DNA from 4 places in the Undibacterium sp. FW305-107 genome. Region 3 is predicted to be linked to each of the others. Evidence: predicted binding sites of a transcription regulator. Region 3 holds the regulator's gene; each other region holds the start of a gene.
What was found. The regulator sigma-54, encoded in region 3, starts transcription at its own class of promoters, with help from an activator protein. The targets are predictions, from matches to a motif close to TGGCANGNAANCTGCTTT.
Positions count from the first base shown of each region.

Region 1: AC3WQT_RS10545 (TorF family putative porin) is a predicted target of sigma-54. The motif match lies at 3,459-3,476, and genes of this name have one in related genera.
Region 2: AC3WQT_RS08025 (DUF1549 and DUF1553 domain-containing protein) is a predicted target of sigma-54. The motif match lies at 3,040-3,057, and genes of this name have one in related genera.
Region 4: urtA (urea ABC transporter substrate-binding protein) is a predicted target of sigma-54. The motif match lies at 2,782-2,799, and genes of this name have one in related genera.

Region 1 covers NZ_JBYTAV010000004.1:217,016-223,125, reverse strand. Annotated here, with positions in the region: gene AC3WQT_RS10565 (DUF1800 domain-containing protein) at 1-335, opposite strand, end outside; gene AC3WQT_RS10560 (DUF2076 family protein) at 637-1,320, opposite strand; gene AC3WQT_RS10555 (YifB family Mg chelatase-like AAA ATPase) at 1,401-2,924, opposite strand; gene AC3WQT_RS10550 (accessory factor UbiK family protein) at 2,937-3,179, opposite strand; gene AC3WQT_RS10545 (TorF family putative porin) at 3,616-4,374, shown strand; gene AC3WQT_RS10540 (P-II family nitrogen regulator) at 4,391-4,729, shown strand; gene AC3WQT_RS10535 (ammonium transporter) at 4,750-6,110, shown strand, end outside.
Region 2 covers NZ_JBYTAV010000003.1:203,124-209,233, reverse strand. Annotated here, with positions in the region: gene AC3WQT_RS08030 (DUF1501 domain-containing protein) at 1-430, opposite strand, end outside; gene AC3WQT_RS08025 (DUF1549 and DUF1553 domain-containing protein) at 502-2,958, opposite strand; gene AC3WQT_RS08020 (TonB-dependent receptor domain-containing protein) at 3,310-6,110, opposite strand, start outside.
Region 3 covers NZ_JBYTAV010000007.1:218,381-224,490, reverse strand. Annotated here, with positions in the region: gene AC3WQT_RS17085 (KdsC family phosphatase) at 1-202, shown strand, start outside; gene lptC (LPS export ABC transporter periplasmic protein LptC) at 199-843, shown strand; gene lptA (lipopolysaccharide transport periplasmic protein LptA) at 843-1,427, shown strand; gene lptB (LPS export ABC transporter ATP-binding protein) at 1,429-2,184, shown strand; gene AC3WQT_RS17065 (RNA polymerase factor sigma-54) at 2,196-3,686, shown strand; gene hpf (ribosome hibernation-promoting factor, HPF/YfiA family) at 3,794-4,141, shown strand; gene AC3WQT_RS17055 (enoyl-CoA hydratase/isomerase family protein) at 4,784-5,878, shown strand.
Region 4 covers NZ_JBYTAV010000005.1:442,678-448,787, reverse strand. Annotated here, with positions in the region: gene AC3WQT_RS13775 (EAL domain-containing protein) at 1-838, opposite strand, end outside; gene AC3WQT_RS13770 (ATP-binding protein) at 903-2,225, opposite strand; gene urtA (urea ABC transporter substrate-binding protein) at 2,858-4,111, shown strand; gene urtB (urea ABC transporter permease subunit UrtB) at 4,211-5,809, shown strand; gene urtC (urea ABC transporter permease subunit UrtC) at 5,806-6,110, shown strand, end outside.

The DNA.
Region 1 (6,110 bases), on a different contig from region 3:
GCTTCCAGGTCGCGCATGATGTCGGTCAGCGGCTGACGGGAGATCGTCATCGCATCAATCTGCGCCTGTATCGCTGGCGGCAAGACTGCATTGCGGCCGCGCAACTGTTGATCGAGATAGCGGTCAGGTCCGACAGCCTGCAAGGCTTGCAAGCTCGTAGGATTGCTACCCCAGGTCAAACGGTTCAGTAATTGTTCCGGCGCGACTGCCGCTTGCGTCAATGTCTTACCGACAGTGCCGTTGTCAGCGCTCTGCTGTGACTGGGTACTGCAAGCTGCCAGCAAGACCAGCAGACTGGCGCTGATTGCATGCTGCAAGTTCAGTTGAATGTTCATGTCTTCCCCTTACGCTCAAGTATCAGCATACAACGCTTTCGGTGCTGAATTGTGATACGTAGTATGAACTCATTTCGTGAAATTTTCGTAACGTGCTGTAACAGCGGAGAGGGGCTGTCAGCATGCCATAAAAACACGACAAATCAGGACAGGCGTGACTTGCAAGCCAGAGAATTGGGAGCCTGATGTCGTCCAGGCAAAGCAGGCTGTTACACAGCGCTATGTTTCATGATGAGATTGTTACTTACAAGTTTGCCCCAGAGTATTCCGGGGCAGGTCACAGGTTTAATTCGAACGAGGGTCAAGCCAGATCCAGCATATCATCAGCACCATCGTCGAAACTGGCAGTATCTACGGTTGGAGTAGTTTCTGCGGGGTGATCAAAATAACCAGGTATCAAATCACTCCCACCCTGGTTCAGTTGCGCAGCAGAACTGTCAGCGCTGGCGGCATGATTCTGGTTACTCTGGTTGCCCATCAAATGCCCTATACCCTGGTACAAGAACGCACCTGCTGCGACGCCAGCAGCTGTGGCGGCCACCGTGCCAAGTACATTGCCAGCACCACCACCAAAAAAGCCGGATGCTGGCGCAACTGCTGGTGCTGCCGCACTGATATAGCCAGCAGGCAGTGGCGGCGGTAGCGCATTACCTGTAACACTATAGTTTGCCGCAGGCTGAACCCTGTTGCTGGCGCTATTCCCCCAGCCAGTAGCGGCAGGGTCGAGAAAGTTGCTTGCGGGAGCAGGATTTCTTTGTGCTTGCAATTCACGCACTTCAGCTTGCAGGCTGGCAATTTGCTGATTGGCATTGACCAAGGCCTGATCCAGCAGCAAGGCTCTTTGCACCAGCAGATAATGCGCATCCGGTTGCTTGCTGACTGCCTCATTAATCAGGCTGAGCGCATGCGCATCCTTGTTGCTGTCTTGCACTTTCACTAGTTGATCGAGAAAGTTTTGTAAAACCTGGGTTTCTTGCGGGGACATGGCCAACTCCTGGTGAGCGAAACAATAATGCTGTCCCCTATCTGGTCATGGCGATGATAATTTCAATGCCACTGACAGCTTTACTGATCCCTGAGCGCCCGTCGGTACTGTATGGCCTCAGCCACATGTGGCGTCGTAATATGTACAGAGCCAGCCAGATCGGCAATCGTGCGGGCGACTTTTAATACGCGGTGGTAGGCGCGGGCGGACCAGTTGAGTTTGGTCATGGCATTGCGCAAGAGTTGCCCGGCTTGTTCATCCGGTTGGCAGTGCAGATCAATTTCTGTGGTCGATAAAAGATTGTTGGCCTTGCCCTGACGCTGTTGTTGGCGTTCAAACGCGGTTTCTACGCGCGCATGTATACTGGCACTGGCTTCACCATCAGCTTGCTTGAGTAAGTCAGCATGCGGCAGGGCACCGACCTGGATTTGCATGTCGATGCGGTCCAGCAAAGGGCCGGATATCCTGTCCTGATAGCGGGCGATAATGTCTGGTGTGCAGCGGCACTTGCCATTACTATGGCCGAAGTAACCGCAGGGACATGGGTTCATGGCTGCGATCAATTGAAAGCGTGCCGGGAAGTCAGCCTGTCTTGCCGCACGGGAAATAGTGATATGACCAGACTCCAGCGGTTCACGTAAAACTTCCAGCACTTTTCTATCGAACTCCGGCAATTCGTCGAGGAAGAGGACGCCACGATGCGCAAGCGAAATTTCACCTGGCCTTGGGGTGCCTCCTCCACCAACTAGTGCAACGGCAGATGCGGTGTGATGTGGTGATCGATATGGGCGTGCTTTCCATTTCTCAATTGAAAAGCCTGAAGTCAGGGATTGCACTGCCGCTGATTCCAATGCTTCCTGATCTGTCATGGTAGGCAAAATGCCGGGGAAGCGGGCGGCCAGCATTGATTTTCCTGTACCCGGTGGCCCCATCAACAAAACTGAATGCGATCCTGCCGCCGCCACTTCCAGAGCCCGTTTGGCCTGTAACTGGCCTTTGACTTCGGCAAAATCGGCGTACTGTGGCCGCCTGGGTCTGGAGGCGGGGCGGTGGCGTACCAGTCTTTGCTCTCCATCCACACCAGCGAAGTGAGCACATACCTGTAGTAGCGAATCTGCAGGGTAGATGGCGGCGTCGCTGACCAGTGCCGCTTCGTCCGCATTCGCGCGTGGCAAAATGAAGGCGGGTTCCTGTGCAGAGTGCTGCTGGCTTTTGCAAATCGCAAACGTCATGGCCAGCGCGCCACGTATGGGCCGCAATTCACCTGACAGCGAGAGTTCGCCAGCAAACTCATACTGTTCCAGCGCATCTCCCGGGATTTGCCCGGATGCGGCCAAAATACCCAGTGCGATGGGCAAATCAAAGCGGCCAGATTCCTTGGGCAAATCAGCAGGTGCCAGGTTCACAGTGATGCGTTTATTCGGGAATTCAAAGCGGGCGTTTTGCAATGCAGCCCTGACCCTGTCCTTGGATTCTTTGACTTCGGTTTCTGGCAGTCCGACGATAGTGAAGGCTGGCAGGCCATTTGCCAGATGCACTTCCACAGTCACCTGTGGCGCATCCATACCATTCAGGGCGCGGCTTTTGAGTACGGCGAGTGACATGCGGTCTGGTACTTAATCGTCTTTTTGCTGTGCTTCCAGTGCAGCGACCCTGGCTTCCAGGGCTTCCAGTTTGGCGCGGGTCTTGGCCAGGACTTGTGCCTGGATATCAAATTCTTCGCGAGTGACGAGGTCCAGCTTGGAAAATCCCTGGCTCATCATGGCTTTGACATTCTTTTCTATGTCCTTGGCAGGTGAGTTTTCCAGTGCCTGGCTGATCTTGGCTTGCATGTCATTAAAGAAATTTTGCTTATCCATTTTTATCCTCTATCTTGTAATTGCACATTTATGGTGCAAATCATGCTTTGCCACTTTTTTGTGCGAAATCGGTCATGCCCGAAATTGGTGCGCAATGTGGATTTTTTCGCTTGCTATTTTACCTATGGAGCAATGATAGCGCATCTTGCCCAAACCACGACTGGTATTGCGGCGCAATATAAAAAACAGGCGGGACGCAGAGTTTATCTGGCTGTATGCATATTAATACACTCTGGGTGCTGTGCTGCACATTCAATTTATTGGCGTGACAGCCATGGTTGGCACGACTCCTGCTAACAGGAAAGGGAAATAAGAATTTAAGAGTCTGACCGGGCAAGTGGTAGCGAGTGGCAGTGATTGTTGGCCACCACATGCTGAAAACAGATTCTGCCCAGAGTTCAATCAAATCAAATCTTAATCATTAGGGGGAAGCGCAATGAAAAAACTAGTAATCGCCGCTGCTGTAGCCACAACATTCTTTGGTGGTTTTGCCCATGCAGAAGATGCCAAGCCAGAAGCCAAACCAGACAATGAAGTCAGCTTCAACATTGGCGTCGTCAGCGAATACCGTTATCGTGCGATTGCGCAATCGCGTCTTGATCCAGCTTTGCAGGGCGGCGCTGATTATGTGAATAACCCTAGCGGCTTTTATGCTGGCACATGGTTGTCAACGATCAAATGGACCAAGGATGCAGGCGGTGGTGGTGACCTTGAATGGGATATCTACGCCGGTAAAAAGGGCGAGATCACCAAAGATGTTTCTTATGATGTTGGTGTCCTGACTTATATCTACCCATCCAATGGGCTGAACAAGGTCGCCGGTTTTGCTGATGCCAACACCACAGAAATTTACGGCCAGTTAGGCATGGGGCCTGCATATATCAAGTATTCACACTCGGTCACCAACCTGTTCGGTTTTATCGATAGCAAGAACAGCGGTTATCTGGATATTGGTGCAAACATTGAGTTGCCTGAAGGTTACACGCTGGCTTTGCACGCTGGTCATCAAACCATCAAGAACAATGGTGCGTACTCTTATTCCGATTGGAAAATCGGTGTGAATAAGGAGTTTTTTGGTGTGAATTTTGGTATCGCAGCGCTGGGCACGAATGCAGAGAAAAAACTGTATGTCACGCCAGCGGGCAAGTTCACAGGCAAAACTACTTTGGTATTGTCTGCAGTTAAAACATTTTAAAAAAATCGAGGCGAGCATGAAACTGATTACTGCAATTATCAAGCCTTTTAAGCTGGATGAGGTCCGCGAGGCGCTATCCACCATAGGCGTACAAGGGATCACCGTGACCGAGGTGAAGGGCTTTGGCCGTCAGAAAGGCCATACAGAACTGTACCGTGGTGCAGAGTATGTTGTCGACTTCCTGCCAAAGACAAAAATTGAAGCTGCTGTGGATGATGCGATTGTTGATCGCGCTATCGAAGCGATAGAAACCGCAGCCCGCACCGGCAAGATTGGTGACGGCAAGATTTTTGTCTATGACTTGCAACAAGTTGTGCGTATTCGTACCGGTGAAACCGGCAACGACGCACTCTGATAGCCTACCAGGGAGTTCACATGAAAAAACTGTTGAAGAACATGCTGGCAGGGGCCGCTTTGCTGGTCACAGTCGGTTTTACATCTGTAGCATCAGCGCAGGATGCATCGGCCAAAGCTGAACCAGCGGCAGCGTCTGCTGCTGCGGTGACTGCTTCGGCCAGTGCCTCGGCACCTGCGGCCTCTGCAGCAGTAGTTGCACCGGTTGCACCAGCCTCTGCCCCAGCGGCGGCTGATCCGGCTGCTGCCAGTGCCGCCGCACCGGCAGCACCGGCACCTACGCCAAATAAAGGCGATACTGCCTGGATGATGGTTGCTACTTTGCTGGTCATCCTGATGACCATTCCTGGCCTTGCCCTGTTCTACGGTGGCCTGGTTCGTTCCAAGAACATGTTGTCTATCCTGATGCAGGTCTTCATGATCTTCGCAGTGATTGTGGTTTTGTGGTGTATCTACGGTTATTCACTGGCATTTACCGAAGGTGGCAAATTCATCGGCTCGTTTGACCGTCTGTTCCTGAAAGGGATCTGGGATCCGGCCAAGGCAACATTCGGTACTGCAGCGACATTCAGCAAAGGTGTAGTGATACCTGAGTTTGCCTATGTAGCCTTCCAGGCGACATTTGCAGCCATCACTTGTGGCCTGATCATCGGCGCGTTTGCAGAGCGTGCAAAGTTCACTGCAGTTCTCTTGTTCGTGGTCTTGTGGTTCACCTTCAGCTACCTGCCTGTCGCTCACATGGTCTGGTTCTGGACTGGCCCTGATGCAATCAAGGATGCAGCAACGCTGGCGACAGAAACTGCCAAAGCTGGTTTCCTGTTCCAAAAAGGCGCGCTGGACTTCGCTGGTGGTACCGTCGTGCATATCAATGCTGCGGTCGCTGGCCTGGTTGGTGCTTATCTGATAGGCAAACGTGTGGGCTACGGTAAAGAATCCATGGCACCTCACTCCCTGACAATGACGATGATAGGTGCATCCCTGTTGTGGGTGGGCTGGTTTGGTTTCAATGCCGGTTCCGCTCTGGAAGCAGGCGATGTCGCAGCACTGGCGTTCATCAATACTTTGCTGGCAACGGCTGCAGCAACTGTGTCATGGGTATTTGGTGAGTGGATGTCCAAGGGCAAGCCTTCCATGCTGGGTGGTGCATCCGGTGCGGTAGCTGGTCTGGTCGCGATTACGCCAGCTTGTGGTTTTGTCGGCCCTATGGGTGCCCTGATCATCGGTCTGCTGGCAGGAATCATCTGCCTGTGGGGTGTGAATGGTCTGAAGCGCTTGCTGGGTGCAGATGATTCCCTTGACGTGTTTGGCGTGCATGGCGTCGGCGGTATCCTGGGTGCCTTGTTGACAGGTGTGTTTGCTGCACCATCTCTCGGCGGCCAGGG
Region 2 (6,110 bases), on a different contig from region 3:
TCTTGCTGCCTTTGATGAAACAGATATCATCCGCCTGCTTGGCGATATTCGGTACCAGGTCAGAAAACCAGGCACCACTTTCGCCATGCTGTTTCCACGTGCGTTTTGTCGCATACAGGGCACCGACACCACCGTCAGTCGCGGTCTTAAGATTTTTGGAAAATGAATCTGGCATGGGCTGGCCTGCCAGTTTGATGAGGTCAGGTTTGTAGTCAAACAAATCCAGCGTACTTGGCGCACCGGCCATGTGCAGCCAGATGACAGACTTGGCTTTCGCCGCATGGTGCGCGACTTTCAAGGCTAGCGGATCATCAAATGTCGCGGCCTGCGCACCAGACAGCAAGCCACCTCCGAGAAGCCCCCCGGCAGCCAGGCCACCCAAGCCAAGTCCAGCATGTGACAAAAAGTCGCGGCGTGATTTATTGGTCATGATATTTCCCTTTTCACTCTATTCGTAATTTTCGTATGTTTATTTTGTATGCTTAAGCTGATGACCTGGCATCAGAACCGGTAACTGAATTCATTTGAATTCGCCGCAGCATGCACCAGACTGAGGAAGGCAGCAGCCCTGGCCTTGTTGAGCTTCTGGCTATCGTCCCTGGCTGCAGCACTGCTGGCGTCAGCATCATCATCGCCTTGGCCAGATTTAGCTTTGGCCTGCTTTTGTTTTTCTAAGAATTCCAGGAAGGCGATTTTTTCGAAACGGTCTGCAGAACGTCCATAAGCAGTTTTATATAGCTTGTCGATATTGCTTCTGAGTTCGGCTGACTCACCAAAACCTTCAGGCACACCCACTTTTTTGCCGTCAGCAATCTGCTTCCTGGTGATTTTTTCCTGGTTATCGAGGAAACCTAACAGTGTCGCTTTCTCGGTTTTATCTGGCAAACGGGCATACAGAATCTGGTACAAACGGTCGATTTGCGCCGACTCACTATTGCCTGCCTCACGCAAGACCCTGCCTGCCAATGCCTGTGACCACTGGAACACCAGATCACTATTGATCAATGCCAGTGCCTGCGGCGCTGTCGTCGTCACATCGCGCTTGCTGTGTACCAGTTGCGGGTTCGCCATATCAAAAGTTTCCAGCAACGGGTAAGGAATATTCCTGCGGGTGAAGACATACACGCTGCGGCGGTGGTAATCATGCGGGTCGGTCGATGTGACCCAGGCATTGCCAGCATTGAAGTTGCTCGGCACTGGTGGCAAGACAGAGGGTCCACCGAGTTTTTCTTCCAGCAAACCAGAAGCCAACAGCAATGAATCACGTATCTGTTCTGCATCCAGACGTTGCCTTGGGAAAGATGCCAGCAACTTGTTGGTCGGATCTGTTACTTTGGTGTCTTCACGTTCTGCAGAGGATTGACGGTAAACCTTGGACAATAAAATCTGACGATTCAATTTCTTGACGCTCCAGCCTTCCTTGATGAAATTGCTGGCCAGATAATCCAGCAATTCAGGATGGCTGGGCTTGGTACCCATCTTGCCAAAATCACTGACTGATTCAACAATGCCGCGGCCAAAATACTGTGCCCAGACGCGGTTCACAAAAACACGGGCAGGCAGCGGATTAGTGGTGCTGGTCAACCAGTTAGCCAGGGCAGTGCGGCGGCCAGATGAGGTGGCAGTCGGCACGATATTTGGTTTTTCATTGGTCAACAGTGACAGGAAGGCTGGCTGTACTTCTTCCAGATGTCTGTCATAGATGCCATTCGCCAATATGTAAGTCGGTGGCGCCTCCGCATGACCGAGCTCAGTCATGGCAGAGATATAACCAGGATGCTTGGGCTTGATGTTGTCAAATTTCTTCAACTCAGCTTCCAGTTTCTGGTATTTTTCGTAGCCTTCTTTATCCTTGGTTTTCAACTGATTAACAGCATTGCGGGTACGGCCCTGCATGGTCCAGAGATTGCGGTGATAAATCCAGCGGTCATAGGCAGAGCGTTCATTTTCTGGCTTGGTGATGGATTCACGCGTGGCGGGTACAAAGCCGAGAAGGCGGTCAGCTTCTGCCTTATCGATGATGGGGCGTATCAAGACTTCCTGCTTGTCACGGATATCCTTGGTGGCCGCTTCCCATTTCGCCTGCTTGAGTTCATATTCTTCTTTTTGCTTGCCAGTTGCAGCAAGGATGTCATCGCTGGCACTGGCATTCACAAAAAAGGATTGCAACTGGTAATACTCTTTTTGCGAAATTTTGTCGAACTTGTGATTGTGGCAGGCAGCGCAACCTACTGTGGTGGCGAGGAAGACCGAGCCAACTGTGTCTGTCAGGTCAGTCGCAATTTCGACTTGCTTGAGATTGAGGTCACGGGCATTGACTTCGTCCGGGTAGTTACGCAGGAAGCCTGTGGCAATCAGGGCTTCCTGATTGCCGGGGAAAAGCTCATCACCGGCCAGCTGTTCCTGTACGAAGCGGTTATATGGTTTGTCTTCGTTAAATGCCTTGATGACGTAATCACGGTAACGCCAGACATTCGGGCGTGTGCCATCGGCATTGAAACCGTCGCTATCAGCATAGCGGGTCAGGTCCAGCCAGCGACGGCCCCAACGCTCGCCATAGCGGGTTGATGCCAGCAGCCTGTCCACCAGCTTTTCATAAGCCTTGGGAGACTTGTCTGTGACGAAAGCCTGTACCTCTTCCGGTGTCGGTATCACGCCCCAGGTATCCAGCGTAGCTCGGCGGATGAAGCTGGCCCTGTCAGTATCTGGCGAGGGCTTGATGCTCTTCGCTTCAAGCTGTGCCAGGATGAAATTATCGACTGGAGTATGTACCCAGCCTTTTTGTTTGACTGCTGGCAGTTCAGGATTTTTCAAAGGCTGGTAAGCCCAGCCCTGGGCGACAGCAGCCTGGGTTTTGGCGATAACTTTGCTGTCTTCTGCAGCACTCAAACTGATTGCTGTGCCTGACAAAGCTAATATGACGGCGAGTGCAAGTGGCTTATTGAGTGACTTATACATCAAGTGCTCCTTGCTGATGCTGGGTTTTAATCATGAAAATACTCCCTGGAAATAATTAGTAAACAACGATTTTCACTATCAATAGCAACTATCGCGCCACCATTAAAACTCACGCCAAATTTAATATAAGTCTTTGATAAATATGGATTTTTCAATATACCTTCCGTAATCAGCAGGATTTCCTCGCTGCTTATTTTTCAAACATTTGTAAAACACCCTGCTGAATTAAAAACAAGCAGCTATTGCGACCTGTTTCAGGCCCAACAGTACGTATCGTTTTGTAACGTCAAAACAAAAAAAACCAGGCATCTGCCTGGGTTTTTTGCTTCAGTTTGTTCTGCTTGAATAAAACTACAGCTTGCCACTCAATGTCACGCCTATCCAGCGCGGTACTGCAGGAGTATAGCTATTCCAGGTTTTCAGTATAGGTGTACTGTCATTGAAAGCATTCTTGACGACCAGACTGAGGTCATAGGATTGATTGCGACTGCCTATGCCTATCGCTATGTCAGTAACGCTTTTTGCAGATATCCAGCCATAATCCGACAAGGAATTATCGCTATTATATTTACTGCTATACAGGGTATTCGTACTGGCATGGAATTCCCTGTTACCCAAAATTGGCAAGCGATAATCTACGCCCACATTAAAGCTGAATTTTGCAGCTCCCGGCAAGGCCTGACCCGAAACATCACGATATGGCGCAGCGCCGGTATAGCCATTTTCAGCAGGCTGGGCAGAGTTAGTGAAACTCTTATAGCGTGCATCGTTATAAGCACCCGAGAAACGTACCAGGGTATTGGGCAAGCCACTGTAGACGCCGTCAATTTCAAGACCCTGCGCCCTGACTTTTGGTACATTGCCGGTGGCCGAGGTGTAGTAGTTGGTGCCATCATTGTTCAGATTGGTGGTGTACACATCCAGCACGCGCACGGCTTGCTGGTAATCCTTGATATCCATGACGAACAATGCTGCATTCAAAATCAGCTTATTGTCCAGCAAGGCGGATTTCAAACCGAATTCAAAGGCACTGGTCTTTTCTGCCTTGACCAGATTGGATACCCCATTGGTAACCTGGGATATACCCGCTTTTTCACCATACTGCCAGGAAGCATAGCCAGTGATGTTGTCGTTGATTTTATAAGATGGACTGATCACGAAAGCTGGCAAACCACCCTTGAAAGCTTCTGCCTGCACTGGATTGAATACTACCCCGATTTGTGACTGGCGCAAGGCCTTGGCGGCTGCCACCTGGGCTTTTTGTGCTGTCGTCAAGCTATTGTAGGCAGTACCAGCTGCGCCTGTGATTGTTGTCCCGAAGTATTTGCTGGCCGCCAGATCAGCCAGGGCCAGTTGGCTGTCGGTGTTACCGGCATTCAGCAAGCCTGCACTATTCGATGAAAAGCCACCCAGTTGCACACCATTGATGGCAACAGGGTTCAGCTCGGGAGCATTGCCATAGTCTTTCAGCAGCGTGGAGGCAGTATTTTTGCGGTTCTCATAGGTATAACGCAAACCTGTGGTCAAAGTGAAGTCATCGCTGACATGCCAGTCGGCCTGGGCAAAAGCAGCAGCACTTTTGTTTTTGATTTTTTGCAGACCAGCCGGACTGTTAAAGGACATGTTCAAGCCATCCAGCGAGTTTTGCAGCAGATAGCGGCCAGCAGTATCCTTGTCCAGGGTGGTGTACTGACTGGCACTGGCAAACCAGGCACCCGCATCATTCGCCCATTGACGGCGATAATCCGCGCTATTGGTCACATTAAGGAAGAACAAGCCAGTCTGGTAATCGACCTTGCCACCAGGTTGAGAAGTCAGACGAATTTCCTGGCTGGCCTGGCGATAATCATTCCAGAAACCACCTGCATTGCGGTAGATGTCAAATGGTGTTCCTTCGTCATTGACAGCATTGAAATGGTAATCTTTGTAGGCAGTAATCGAAGTCAGCGTATGCGTACCCAGGTTCCAGTTCAACTCGGCAGATGCACCATTGCTGCCGGTAATCAGGGGACGCTGGTAATCATTGTTGACTGCATTTTGCCCGCCTCCATTCAGATAGTCCCTCAGATAAGTATAGCTGCTCTGCTGTGTGAACCAGCGGCGTGCCAGACGTACACTGGCATCTGTGCTCAGAGTATTCACACTGCCATTGGCATAGGTAGTTGGTGTTGCGGTATTGATGGTGCGGCCATTGGTGGTTTCGCCTGCGCGTGGCTGGGCATCAAAGGCAATGCGTGCGCTAAAATCTTTGGTTGGCGTCAACAAGAACTGCACGCGGCCAGAAACCCTGTCTTTATTGGTGTAGGTAATATTCTTGTTGTACAGATTAGTGATATCGCCAGCACCTTTACTGACACTCAGGGTACCGCGCCATGCCAGCACATCATCGACGATAGGGCCGCCAGCAGAGAAGCGACCTTGCACGGTATCGTTCTGTCCAAAAGTCAGGGAGTAGCTGGCATCAGGTGTAAATGAAGGTCGACGTGTCGTTACATTGATGACACCCACACTGGTATTCTTGCCCAGCAAGGTACCTTGAGGGCCGCGCGTAACTTCCACCGCATCGACATCGGTAAAGTCATAACTGGATGAGAGCGCGTTATAAGCATAATTGACACCATCAACGATCAGGCCCACGCTGGGATCTTGCGCCTCGGTCTGCCCTTGCTTGCCTATGCCACGTATCGACAGACTGCTGGTGCGTTGGTTACCCTGGTTCCAGGATACATTCGACACACGCTGGGCAATCGCGCCTATGTCGGTAGCTTGCAAGCGATCCAGTTCCTTGCCAGTAACCACTGAAACAGACAGAGGTACATCCTGCAGACGTTCTATACGGTTACGGCTGCGTACTGTTACTGCACCCAGAGTATCGACTTCTTCCGGAGCGCTCTTCGCTGCTTGCGCAGTTGCTGTACCGGCGGATGGATTAGCCTGTGCAGTAGCCGTTGGCGTGGCTGGTGCATTACTGATTGCCTGCTTGGCGATAATTTCCTTGAGGCGGGCGATCTCTGCCTGTAATTCGGCGACGCTGGGACCATCTGCTGCATGCAGGCTGCCAGACGCCAGCAAGGCAGCACCAGCCAATACGCTGGCGATGGGTGAGCGGCGGAATGGTACTTGCCCGCGACGGAGAGAAAAGAAGGACGGCG
Region 3 (6,110 bases):
CGGTGACGACGTGATTGATTTGCCGATACTGACCAGGGTCGGCTTTGCAGCCAGCGTACCGAATGCCCATGCCGAAGTACAACAGCGCGTGCCATACATCACCAAGGCCAATGGCGGCCAGGGTGCAGCGCGCGAAGTCTGCGACTTCATCCTGCGCGCCCAGGGTAAATATGAACAGGCTTTACAAGCATATCTGACATGAAACCCCAAATGACCATAGACCGCTTCCGCATCTGGCTGGCCGTGATCCTGCTGGGCGTGATCACCATGGGCACCATCTGGGTCATGGAAGTCATACGCCGTCATGCCGATGATGAGCAAAACCGCAGTTCGGCCAGATCAGCACCTGATTACTATGTGGAGAAATTCAATTTCATCCGTCTGTCAAATAATGGCAAGGCCAATTACCACATCACCGGCGACAGCCTCGTGCATTTGCCACGTACCGACAATATAGAAATCAAGCACCCGCAGATCAATAGTTTTGACCAGGACAGGCCGCCCCTGCATCTGCGTGCTGACCTGGCTGTAGTGTCACAAAAATCATCACTGGTCACACCCAGGCGCGAACATGACGAAGTCCATCTGCATGACAATGTCAGTATGGAAAGACCTGAGGGTCTGAGTTCACAGTTCGTGCGCGTGGAGTCAGATTATCTTTTGCTATTGCCGGATGATGATATCGTGAAAACCGATAAACCCATTTCGGTCACGACGGGAAAACTAAGCTCTACAGCAACAGGCATGATTGCCAATAATTCTACTCAAAGCCTGGCGATGCTGAGCAAGGTCCACATTCAACTCAAGAAGCGTGAACCGGCTCCCAAAGCCAGCACAAAATAATGAAGAAAGCGAATATGCGTATGATCAATACACCATTCAGCGTCGCCCGCTTATTGGGCCTGGCCTTTCTGAGCCTGGCCTGCGTTTCTGCCCATGCAGAAAAAGCCGACAGTAATAAAGAGACCATCATCGAAGCCGGTTACGGCGAGAGTGATGGCAAGACCAGTGTGCGCAGATTGTCCAAGGGTGTCTCTTTGGTACGTGGCACACTCAACGTCAAGGCAGAAAATGCCGTGGTTACTGAAGCGCCTAATGGTGACCAGTTCGTCGTCCTCACCGGTGGCAGCAACCGCAAGGTCACCTTCCGCCAGAAACGTGATGGCGGCCCGGACCTGTGGGTGGATGGTGAGGCTGACCGCGCTGAATACAATCAGAGTACAGAAATCGTCAAGTTCATTTCCAAGGCCAAGGTGCGCTACCTGGAAGGTAAACGGGTCACCCAGGAACAGGAAGGCGAATACCTGTCTTACGACAGCAAAAATGACTTTTTCATCGGCACCAATTCGACCAGTGGCCAGCATGTGGATGGCTCTGGCAGCCTGAAAATCATCTTGCAACCAAAACCAGAAAAACAGGCTAATTAAGATGACAGCACAGTCCAGCAGCACCTTGCTCGTCAAGGGCCTGCAAAAGCGCTATGGCGCGCGCCAGGTGGTGCGCGATGTTTCCCTGCTATTGAAAAGTGGCGAGGTAGTGGGTTTGCTGGGGCCGAATGGCGCAGGCAAGACCACCTCGTTTTACATGATCGTGGGCCTGGTGCCTTCCGACGCCGGGGATATCACGATTGATGACGTGAATATCTCGCAACTGCCTATCCATGAGCGTGCAGTACTGGGTCTGTCTTACCTGCCCCAGGAAGCTTCGGTATTCCGTAAACTGACGGTGGAAGACAATATCCGCGCCGTACTCGAATTGCAAAAAGACAGTGAAGGCAAATATCTCGGTGCCAAGAAAATTGAGCAAAGGCTCAATGCCCTGCTGGCAGATTTGCAGATAGAAAAGATACGTGAAAGCCAAGCACTATCACTCTCAGGTGGTGAACGCCGTCGTGTCGAAATTGCCCGCGCGCTGGCGACCAACCCACGCTTTGTCTTGCTGGATGAACCCTTTGCCGGCGTTGACCCGATTGCCGTCATCGAAATTCAACGCATTGTGCGCTTCCTCAAGGAACGCGGCATCGGTGTGCTGATCACCGACCATAATGTGCGCGAGACCCTGGGCATCTGCGATCACGCCTATATCATCAACCAGGGTGCGGTACTTGCCAGTGGCAAGCCTGACGACATCATACAAAATGAATCTGTACGTCGCGTTTATCTCGGAGAACACTTCCGGATGTGACGGGAATCATCATGAAACAAAGCCTGCAACTACGTACCTCACAACATCTGGCCCTGACGCCGCAATTGCAGCAATCAATACGATTATTGCAGTTATCGACTTTGGAATTGCATCAGGAGCTGGAGACGCTGCTGACCGATAACCCCATGCTGGAACGCGTCGATGATCCGCTCGATCACGCCGTGCGCCTGCTGGCAGACGGTGCCATCAATACCAGCAGCACCTCTGCCGATGCTGGCATGGAAGCACCCGCAGCAAGAGACGACAGCGACAAGTCTGCAGAACCTGCGGCGGCTGATGCTGAAACCGTCATCAGCAATGACAGCACCACCTCCAGTGAAGAAGACTGGGGTTTTGATGACGTGCAGCATGGCAGCAAGTCTGGCGATGATGAAGATGGCCGCCCACAACTGGGCGCAGCCCATGTCACCCTGCGTGAACACCTGCTGGAACAGATGCGCCTGAACCTGCGCGAGCCGCGTGACCGAGCCCTGGTCGAGCTGATGATAGATGCGCTTGACAGCAACGGTTACCTGACTGAAACCTTGGATGAAATACATGCCAGTTTGCCACTGGAATTGTTCGTAGAACCAGAAGAACTGGCTTTTGCCCTGAACATGCTGCAGAGCTTTGACCCTGCCGGTGTTGGTGCGCGCAGCCCTTCAGAATGCCTGGCACTGCAAATCAGGCGCTTGCCCAAGATTGCTTTTGTCACGCGCAGGCTGGCGTTGCAAATTGTTGAAACGCAACTGAGTTTATTTGCGCAAAGAGATTTCACAAAACTCAAGAAAATACTCGACTGTGATGACGAAGATTTGCGCGATGCACAAACGGTCATCCGTATGTGCAAACCCAGACCCGGCATCGCTTTTGCTGCCGATGAATCTGACTATGTTGTACCAGACGTCATCGTCAGAAAATCCGGTAACGGCTGGCAAGTCATGCTGAATCAGGATGTCATGCCCAGGCTGCGGGTAAGCAGTATGTATGCCAACATCATGAAGCAAAATCGCGGCGAGGCAGGCATGGGTGCGCAACTACAGGAAGCACGCTGGCTCATCAAGAATATGCGGCAACGCTTCGAGACCATATTGCGCGTTGCACAAGCGATAGTCGAAAGGCAACGCAATTTTTTCACGCACGGTGCTGTTGCCATGCGCCCCCTTGTTTTGCGCGAAATTGCTGATACACTAGGATTACACGAGAGCACTATCTCACGTGTAACAACCCAAAAATACATGTTGACCCCACATGGCATGTTTGAGTTGAAGTACTTTTTCGGCAGCCATGTCGCGACGGAAACAGGGGGTGAAGCATCTTCCACCGCGATACGTGCACTCATCAAGCAGCTGATAGGAGCAGAAGACCAGAAAAGCCCACTCTCTGATAGCAAAATTGCAGACATGCTGGGTGAACAGGGCATGGTAATTGCCCGACGGACAGTTGCCAAATACCGTGAAGCCCTCAAAATCCCCCCAGTGAGTTTGCGTAAATCTTTGTAAGCAGTCCTTGTAATCACGGTTTGAATTGCTATATATGATTTAGCTCAAGGCAAATAAATGCCAGGAGCTTATCGTTACAGCAAGTAACATCACTATAGGAGCACAGTATGAATCTCACCATCAGTGGACACCACGTCGAAGTAACTCCTGCAATTCGTGAATATGTACATACCAAACTAGAACGTATCAGGCGGCATTTCGACCAGGTCATTGATATCGCCGTCATCCTGACGGTGGACAAGCTCCGGGAAAAGGAAAAACGACACAAAGCCGACATTAATTTGCATATCAGCGGTAAAGATATCCACGTTGAAAGTCTGGCGCATGATCTGTATGCGGCCATTGATGCACTGGTAGACAAACTGGATCGCCAGGTCATCAAGCATAAAGATAAAATGCAAGACCATCAGCACGACGCCATCAAGCACATACCTGATCCGGCATCGGCTTCATAAGACCCCAGTCCTTACCCGAACAGGGTTGTGGACATCCAAAACAAGGACGCTAGAAAGCGTCCTTTTTGTTGGGCGAATGGTTTTGATGTTGATAATTTACATCATCATTCGCTGAATTACTCTGCGACAATCCGTACACATAATAACCGTCATTCCAGCGTGCTTTTAGCTGGAATCCAGCGGCGTTCGTTATATGCCGTGGCTCTTGTTGCAAGTGGCACTTTGACTAAAACGTTTACCCTCCGTGGATACAAGCCGGGTCTCGGCCCGGCAGCCGAAATACTTTCTTTGCGTCGCCAAAGAACGTATTCAAAGAAAGGCGACCCAGGCGTCGTCGCCCCCTGAAGGGGGGGTTCCCGTTTGTGCTGTACAAAAAATGGGAAGGCCCGAAACTCGCTTCGCTCAAACAGCGGTCCTTCTTAATCCATTTTCTGTACAGCACAAACGGCGTCGACACATGGGAACTGCTAACGTCAAAAACAACAGCAACATCAAACCCAAAGTCAAACCCAAAGTCAAACCCAACAGCAACGAGCATGCAGTCCTTACGCTATTTCCTCATAAGCATAGACACCCCGTGACGACCAAGCCTGACAAAGTTAAAATAGCAGCTTCATCCCCTACCCTGCATAGTCAACCACCATGAGCGAATTTGTACTTACCTCCGTCAAGAACAATATAGGCTACATCACCCTCGACAGACCCAAAGCATTGAACTCGCTGTCTCTCGATATGGTAAGAGCGCTGACGACGACCTTGCTGGCCTGGCAGGATGATCAGAATGTGCGTGCGGTGTTTATCCATAGCAGCAGCGAGAAGGCATTTTGTGCTGGTGGTGATATCCGTTTTTTCTATGATGTGGGTACAGCCACACCCAAAGGTGACTCAGCCTTGCTGGAAGATTTTTTCACTGAAGAATATGCCTTAAACCATTTAATTCATTTCTATCCAAAACCCTATATCGCGCTGATGAATGGCGTGGTCATGGGTGGTGGCATGGGTATTGCGCAAGCAGGTGAAGACTGTCGTTTGCGCATCGTCACGGAGCGTACCAAGATGGCGATGCCGGAAGTGAATATTGGTCTTTTCCCTGATGTGGGCGGCGGTTATTTCCTGTCGCGTACTGATGGTGAAATTGGTACTTACCTGGGATTGACTGGTGAAATCATCACCGCTGCGGATGCCATTTATGCAGGGCTGGCGGATGTCTATATTCCCACAACTGAAATACCTGCACTGATGAATTTGCTCAGTGAAAGTACGGCCACAGACTTGCATCTGGTAATACGCGATTTTGCTGCGACTTTTGCAGACCAGGCAAAACCGGACACCAGCAAACTGGCTGCACAACACGCCATCATCAACGACATTTTCGCAGGCGATAGCGTTACTGCGATCTGTGAAAAACTACAACAAGACAACAGCGACTTCGCCCAGCAGACCCTGGCCACCATGCAAAAGCGTTCACCACTACTGATGTCAGTCACACTGGAACAACTGCGCCGCAGTAAAGGCATGACAGTATCGGCCTGCCTGCGCATGGAAAGAAACATGGTACGTCATTGCTTCAAGCATGGCGAAGTGCTGGAAGGTGTGCGAGCCCTGGTGGTAGACAAAGACAATACACCACGCTGGTCACCTGCGACATTGGCTGAAGTGACGACGGAACAAGTGACAGGATTCTTTGCTGAAGCCTGGCCTGCTCATGCGCATCCTTTGCGGTATTTGGAAGCTTGAGTTGAAAGACTGACTGATCAGAGTTTGATCAATCGTATATCTAAAAATTAGATCAAGGTCGTATTGACGTTGATTTTGACTTTGGGGTTGTTTTTGACTTTCTGCAGTTCCCATGTGTCGACGCCGTTTGTGCAGTACAGAAAATGGATCAAGAAATGCCCGTGTTTGAGTGTAGCGAGTTTCGGGCATTTCCCATTTTTTGTACTGCACAAACGGGCACCCCGCAGGGGCG
Region 4 (6,110 bases), on a different contig from region 3:
GGAGCAGGGTACGATCAGGTTTGCCTAAACGCAGCAAATGCTTGTCCAGAATGGGGTTTTCTTGGAGAAAAACTTGCATGTGCTCTGAGTCCAGGGGTTTTGCGAAGAAATGTCCCTGTATCTGATCACACATATTGTCACTCAGAAATTTGCATTGGGCCTCGGTTTCGACTCCTTCGGCAATGACTTTGATGCCCAGACTGTGAGCCATGGATATTACTGCTCTGGTAATGGAAGCATCGTCAAGATTGTGAGGTAATTCCTGAACAAAAGACTGATCAATCTTGACATAGTCAAACGGGTAATGCTTTAGATAGCTCAGGGCTGAATAACCGGTGCCGAAGTCATCCAGTGACAGAGTAAACCCTTGTTTTTTGAAGTCGCTGAATACCTTATCTATGCTATCGCTACGATACATCAGTATTTGTTCTGTTATTTCCAGCGATACTTTATCTGGCGTGACAGCCATACTTTCCAGTATTCCAGAGAGTCGATTGTTAAAGTCATTACTTTGCAATTGTATGGGGGAAATATTAATGGCAATACAGGGTGGATGCAGTCCGGCCAAATTCCACTGGGCGATATCCTTGCACACCTGCTTGATAATCCATTCGCCCAGGCGCACGATGAGATCAGATTTTTCGGCAACCGGGATCAGTACTGCAGGCGGGATCCTGCCGTGAATCGGGTGCTGCCAGCGTAACAAGGCTTCTGCTCCAACCACATGCCCTGTCTGCAAATCAACGGTAGGTTGATAGTGCAAATGCAATGCATTGGTATCAATGGCGACATTGAGCTCAGCTTCTATATCGATACTGTCGTGTTCTATCGTATTCATGGCGATAGCCCTGTCTGGACTTCAATATGTTGTAGGTGACTCTGCTGAGTGATAGAGAGCAGTATCATGACTCAGTCGATGCATTTGTCTGGTGCAAAGGTAGCCAGACGGTGAAGCACGTGCCTTTTCCCATGACGCTTTGTACATCTATGCGTCCGCCATGTTTTTTGATGATGCCGTAGGAAAGCGATAAACCCAGGCCAGTGCCACTACCTACGGGTTTGGTCGTAAAAAAAGGTTCGAAGATGCGATTCAGGTTTTCTTGCGGGATGCCAGAACCAGTATCCAATACCTTGATCCATGCCATGTCTTTCTCGCACCCTGTGCTGATTTTGATCATGCCGTTTTCTTTGATGGCATGTGAGGCATTAACCAACAAGTTCATGACAACCTGATTGACCTGGGAAATAATGCATTTCACCAAAGGAACCTGGCCATATTCTTTGACAACATTGGCTTTGTATTTGATCTCGTTTTTGACGATGTTCAGGGTGCTGTCTATTCCCTGGTGCAAATCAGCTTCCTGCCAGTCTGTTTCGCCGACATGGGAAAAATCCTTCAGAGACTGCACGATATCTTTCACGCGTTTGAGTCCATCCATGGATTCGCGCACCAGGTCCTGTATGTCTTCCTTTAAAAATTCCAGGTCCGCCTTTTCTTTTAATTCGTCCATTTTGCTGACGGCAGCTGGCGGGGACTGTTGCTGTATTAAATCCTCATACTGATTGATGACTTCAAATAATTTTTCTACGTAGTTTTGCAAACTACCGATATTTGAATTGATAAAACCTATGGGATTATTAATTTCATGAGCGATACCAGCGGCTAGTTGGCCGACTGAAGCCATTTTTTCTGATTGCAATAACTGTTCGTGAGCTTCTTGCAGTTTTTTTATTAAAAGCTGCTGTTCTTCACCTTTCTTGAACAGAGCTGCTTCCATCTCCTTGCGTTTGGTGATGTCGGTCAATGAACCCACAACTTCAACAGGATTGCCATCCTTGTCGCGTATCAGCCTCAGCATGTCGTGCATCCATACATACTGGCCGCTGCGGCTCATGAAGCGATATTCGTAGGTTCTTTCACCTTCGGTAAACAATTTGGCAATGCTGGAGAAAATCTCAGGTACATCACTAGGGTGTATATGCTCAAACCAAAAATTAGGGTCAGCAACCATTTCATCAGGATGGTAGCCAAGCACATGCAAGGCATTGTTACTGACAAAAGTCATTTTGAAATCACCCGTAGGTACGCTGCTATAGATGATGGCTGGGGTATTGTCGATCAGGTATTGCAGCCTGGCATCCGTGGAAATGCCTACGACCGAGGCGGGCTGTGGGGCGGCATTAGCCGCCGGTAGAACACTGAATTCATCAAATTGATTCACCATGACCACCATTAGGAAAAAACCAATAGAAATATTGCTTTTTTTAAAATTCCCTTATATCTACATATTAGAGCAACAAGTATGTAAAGTGCTATTTTTTTCAATCAGGTTTTATATGTTTTAGCTCTGCCCCGGATAAATATCCTGAAAATTCCATATTTTTACTAATAACTTATGAATTAAGTCCAATAAAACATGGACTTACATCATATGAAAGAAAATTATTTTTGAATCGATTGTTGCTTTTTGATATGTTTTCAATTGGCACTTTTTTTGTTTTGCTTAGTTTCCAGGTAAAACCATGCGAAAGAAAATGATCTTATTTTCTGCACAATTTCAGCGCGCAAACGCACCGAAAAGTGGAATTGGCATATTTTAAAGTTATTTTTGCATCATTTTCGTCAATTATTTCTGATGTTTTCATAGTTCACATGCACTGGAATAGTTAGTAAATTTCGCTTATTGAAGTCTTGGCTGACGTCCTGCGTATCTATCCAGACCGGATTTGCAGCGACTGAATTACTTACGTGCGGGATTCGTTTTTTTTGTTTTTAACAGTTGGCACGTTATCTGCTACCTGCCTTGGTGGAAGTTCGGTTTTTCTTTCCATGACCTCACCACTATCAGGAGAAAACATGTCACGTCGTACTGTTTTGAAAGCAACTGCTGTTGCCGCAATGACCCTGGCCGCTTCTGGCTGGCTCACGCAAGCACAAGCCGCCGATACCATCAAGGTCGGCATTCTGCATTCCCTGTCTGGCACTATGGCGATCTCGGAGACATCGCTCAAAGATGTGGCCCTGATGACGATAGATGAAATCAATGCCAAGGGCGGTGTCATGGGCAAAAAATTGGAAGCGGTGATCGTTGATCCGGCCTCCAACTGGCCGCTGTTTGCAGAAAAAGCCCGCCAACTGGTATCGCAAGACAAGGTATCCGTCGTGTTTGGTTGCTGGACATCGGTGTCGCGTAAATCAGTTTTGCCGGTCTTCAAGGAACTCAATAGCCTGCTGTTTTATCCGGTTCAATATGAAGGTGAAGAGCTGGAGAAAAATGTTTTCTACACTGGCGCTGCACCTAACCAGCAAGCTATTCCAGCGACTGAATACCTGATGTCGAAAGAGGGTGGCGGCGCCAAGCGCTTTGTCTTGCTGGGTACAGATTATGTGTACCCGCGCACCACCAACAAAATCCTGCGCGCCTTCTTGCATAGCAAGGGTGTCAAGGATACTGACATCGATGAGGTCTATACCCCATTTGGCCATTCTGATTACCAGACTATCGTTGCCAATATCAAGAAGTTTGCTGCGGGTGGCAAGACTGCGGTTATCTCTACCATCAATGGTGACTCCAATGTCCCATTCTATAAAGAACTCGGCAATGCTGGCCTGAAGGCGACGGATGTACCTGTTGTCGCCTTCTCTGTTGGCGAAGAAGAGTTGCGCGGTGTCGACACCAAGCCACTGGTCGGCCACCTGGCAGCCTGGAATTACTTTCAGTCTGTGAAAAACCCGGTGAATACTGAATTCATCAAAAAATGGAAAGACTATGCAGTCGCCAAAAAACTGCCTAATGCTGCGACAGTGGTGACCAATGACCCTATGGAAGCGACTTATGTAGGCATGTATATGTGGAAGCAGGCCGTTGAAAAAGCCAAATCCACAGATACTGATAAAGTCATAGCCGCCATGGGTGGGCAAACTTTCAAGGCGCCATCCGGTTTTGAATTGACGATGGATAAAACCAATCATCACCTGCACAAGCCAGTCATGATAGGCGAGATCAAGGCTGACGGTCAGTTCAGCGTCGTCTACAAAACCAAGACACCTATCCGTGCGCAACCATGGAGCCCTTTCATCCCGGGCAATGAAGGTAAGCAAAAGCTGTAATTCAAGGAGTGATATTTAAGGAATGATGCAGATACTCAGGGCATATGCATGTTCGCCCTGAGTACTGTTCCGGATTTTCCATCCCTGACCTGGTTGCCTATGATATTTCGTAAAATCTGCGCGGGCATAATCTTGCTCGTGTTCAGCCTGACAGTGCACGCGGCTATTGATGGCAAGCTCTTGCGGGCGCTGGCGGGTGAAGATCCTGATGCACGTATTACCGCCGTCAACTCCATTGCGGCCCTGGGCAATGAAGAGGCTGTGGAAGTATTGACTGCACTCAAAAATGAACAATTGTTTGCCAGGGACGTCGCTGTTTACCTGGTCGATGGTGAGCAGGCAAAAGACCTTAGCAATGGGAAAATGCAAAAACTGCCGGATGATGCAGAAGCAATCACCATCAATAACCGCCTGCGTGCCGCACTCGATAGTGCGCTGTCAGGCCTGAGATTATTTTCACCGGACAAAAATACCCGCCTGGTCGCAGCAACTGCATTGGAAAAAGAAGCAACGCCAGAACAATTGCCCTTGCTGAACAAAGCCTATCTGAAAGAAAATGATAGCGAAATCAAATCCCGTCTGCAAATGTTGATTGCCACCGCCAATTTGCAGGCCAGTGACCCGGTGGTGCGCAAGGCTGCCGTCAAGGCTTTGCTGGATAGCCCCAACCCCAATTTAAAACCTGTGCTGCAAAAAATGCTCGCACAAAATCCTGATGGCAGTTACAACGAAGCCGATGCTAGCATACGGTTGGAAGCCGCCAATACCCTGAATGCCATTGATGGCCGCCTGGCGCGCATGGAATTTTTCGGTAATCTGTTCTATGGAGTATCGCTGGGCAGCGTGCTGTTGCTGGCTGCATTGGGTCTGGCAATCACCTTTGGCCTGATGGGCATCATCAATATGGCGCATGGCGAATTGCTGATGATAGGTGCTTACACTACCTATGTCTGCCAGATGCTGTTCCGAAAATTCGTGCCTGGTGCTGTGGATGCTTATTTGTTGCTGGCTCTGCCCGCGGCTTTCCTGGTTTCTGCCGCCGTTGGTATTTTGCTGGAAAGAACGGTCATACGCTGGTTATATGGTCGACCGCTGGAAACCCTGTTGTGCACCTGGGGCATCAGCCTGATCTTGATGCAGGCAGTGCGTTCGATTTTTGGTGCGCAAAATGTCGAGGTTGCGAATCCTTCCTGGATGTCGGGTGGTATCACAGTGCTGGGTTCGCTGGTGCTGTCTTATAACCGTATCATCATTATCTTCTTTGCCTTGTTCGTCGTGCTGGCAGTCTGGCTGATCCTGAACAAGACACGTCTGGGCTTATTCGTACGTGCCGTGACACAAAATCGCCGCATGGCTGATTGCGTAGGTGTGGCAACCGGCAAGATAGACATGCTGACTTTTGGTTTGGGCTCTGGCATTGCAGGTCTGGGGGGAGTGGCCTTGTCGCAATTGGGCAATGTCGGCCCTGACCTGGGGCAAAACTATATCGTCGATTCTTTCATGGTCGTGGTGCTTGGCGGGGTAGGGCAGTTGGCTGGCACCGTGATTGCGGCTTTTGGCCTGGGCGAAGTGAATAAATTTCTGGAGCCAGTAGCAGGTGCTGTCATGGCCAAGATCGTCATCCTGGTATTCATCATCATTTTCATACAACGCAGACCGCAAGGCTTGTTTGCGCTCAAAGGCAGGAGTGTGGAATGAGTGCGACTACGACGATTGCAACAGCAAAGGGGCTGTTTTCCAAGCCTGCATGGACAGGCATATTGGTGTGTGCTGTGATCGCATTATTGCTGCCTATCCTTAACCTGAGTTTTCCCGCTGACCATGCCCTGCATATTTCCAGCTACACGATAGCTCTGGTTGGCAAGTTCATGTGCTATGCCCTGGCTGCGCTGGCACTTGATCTGGTATGGGGTTATACCGGAATTTTGTCCTTGGGACATGGAGTATTCTTTGCATTGGGTGCCTATGCACATGGCATGTACCTGATGCGTGCCATAGG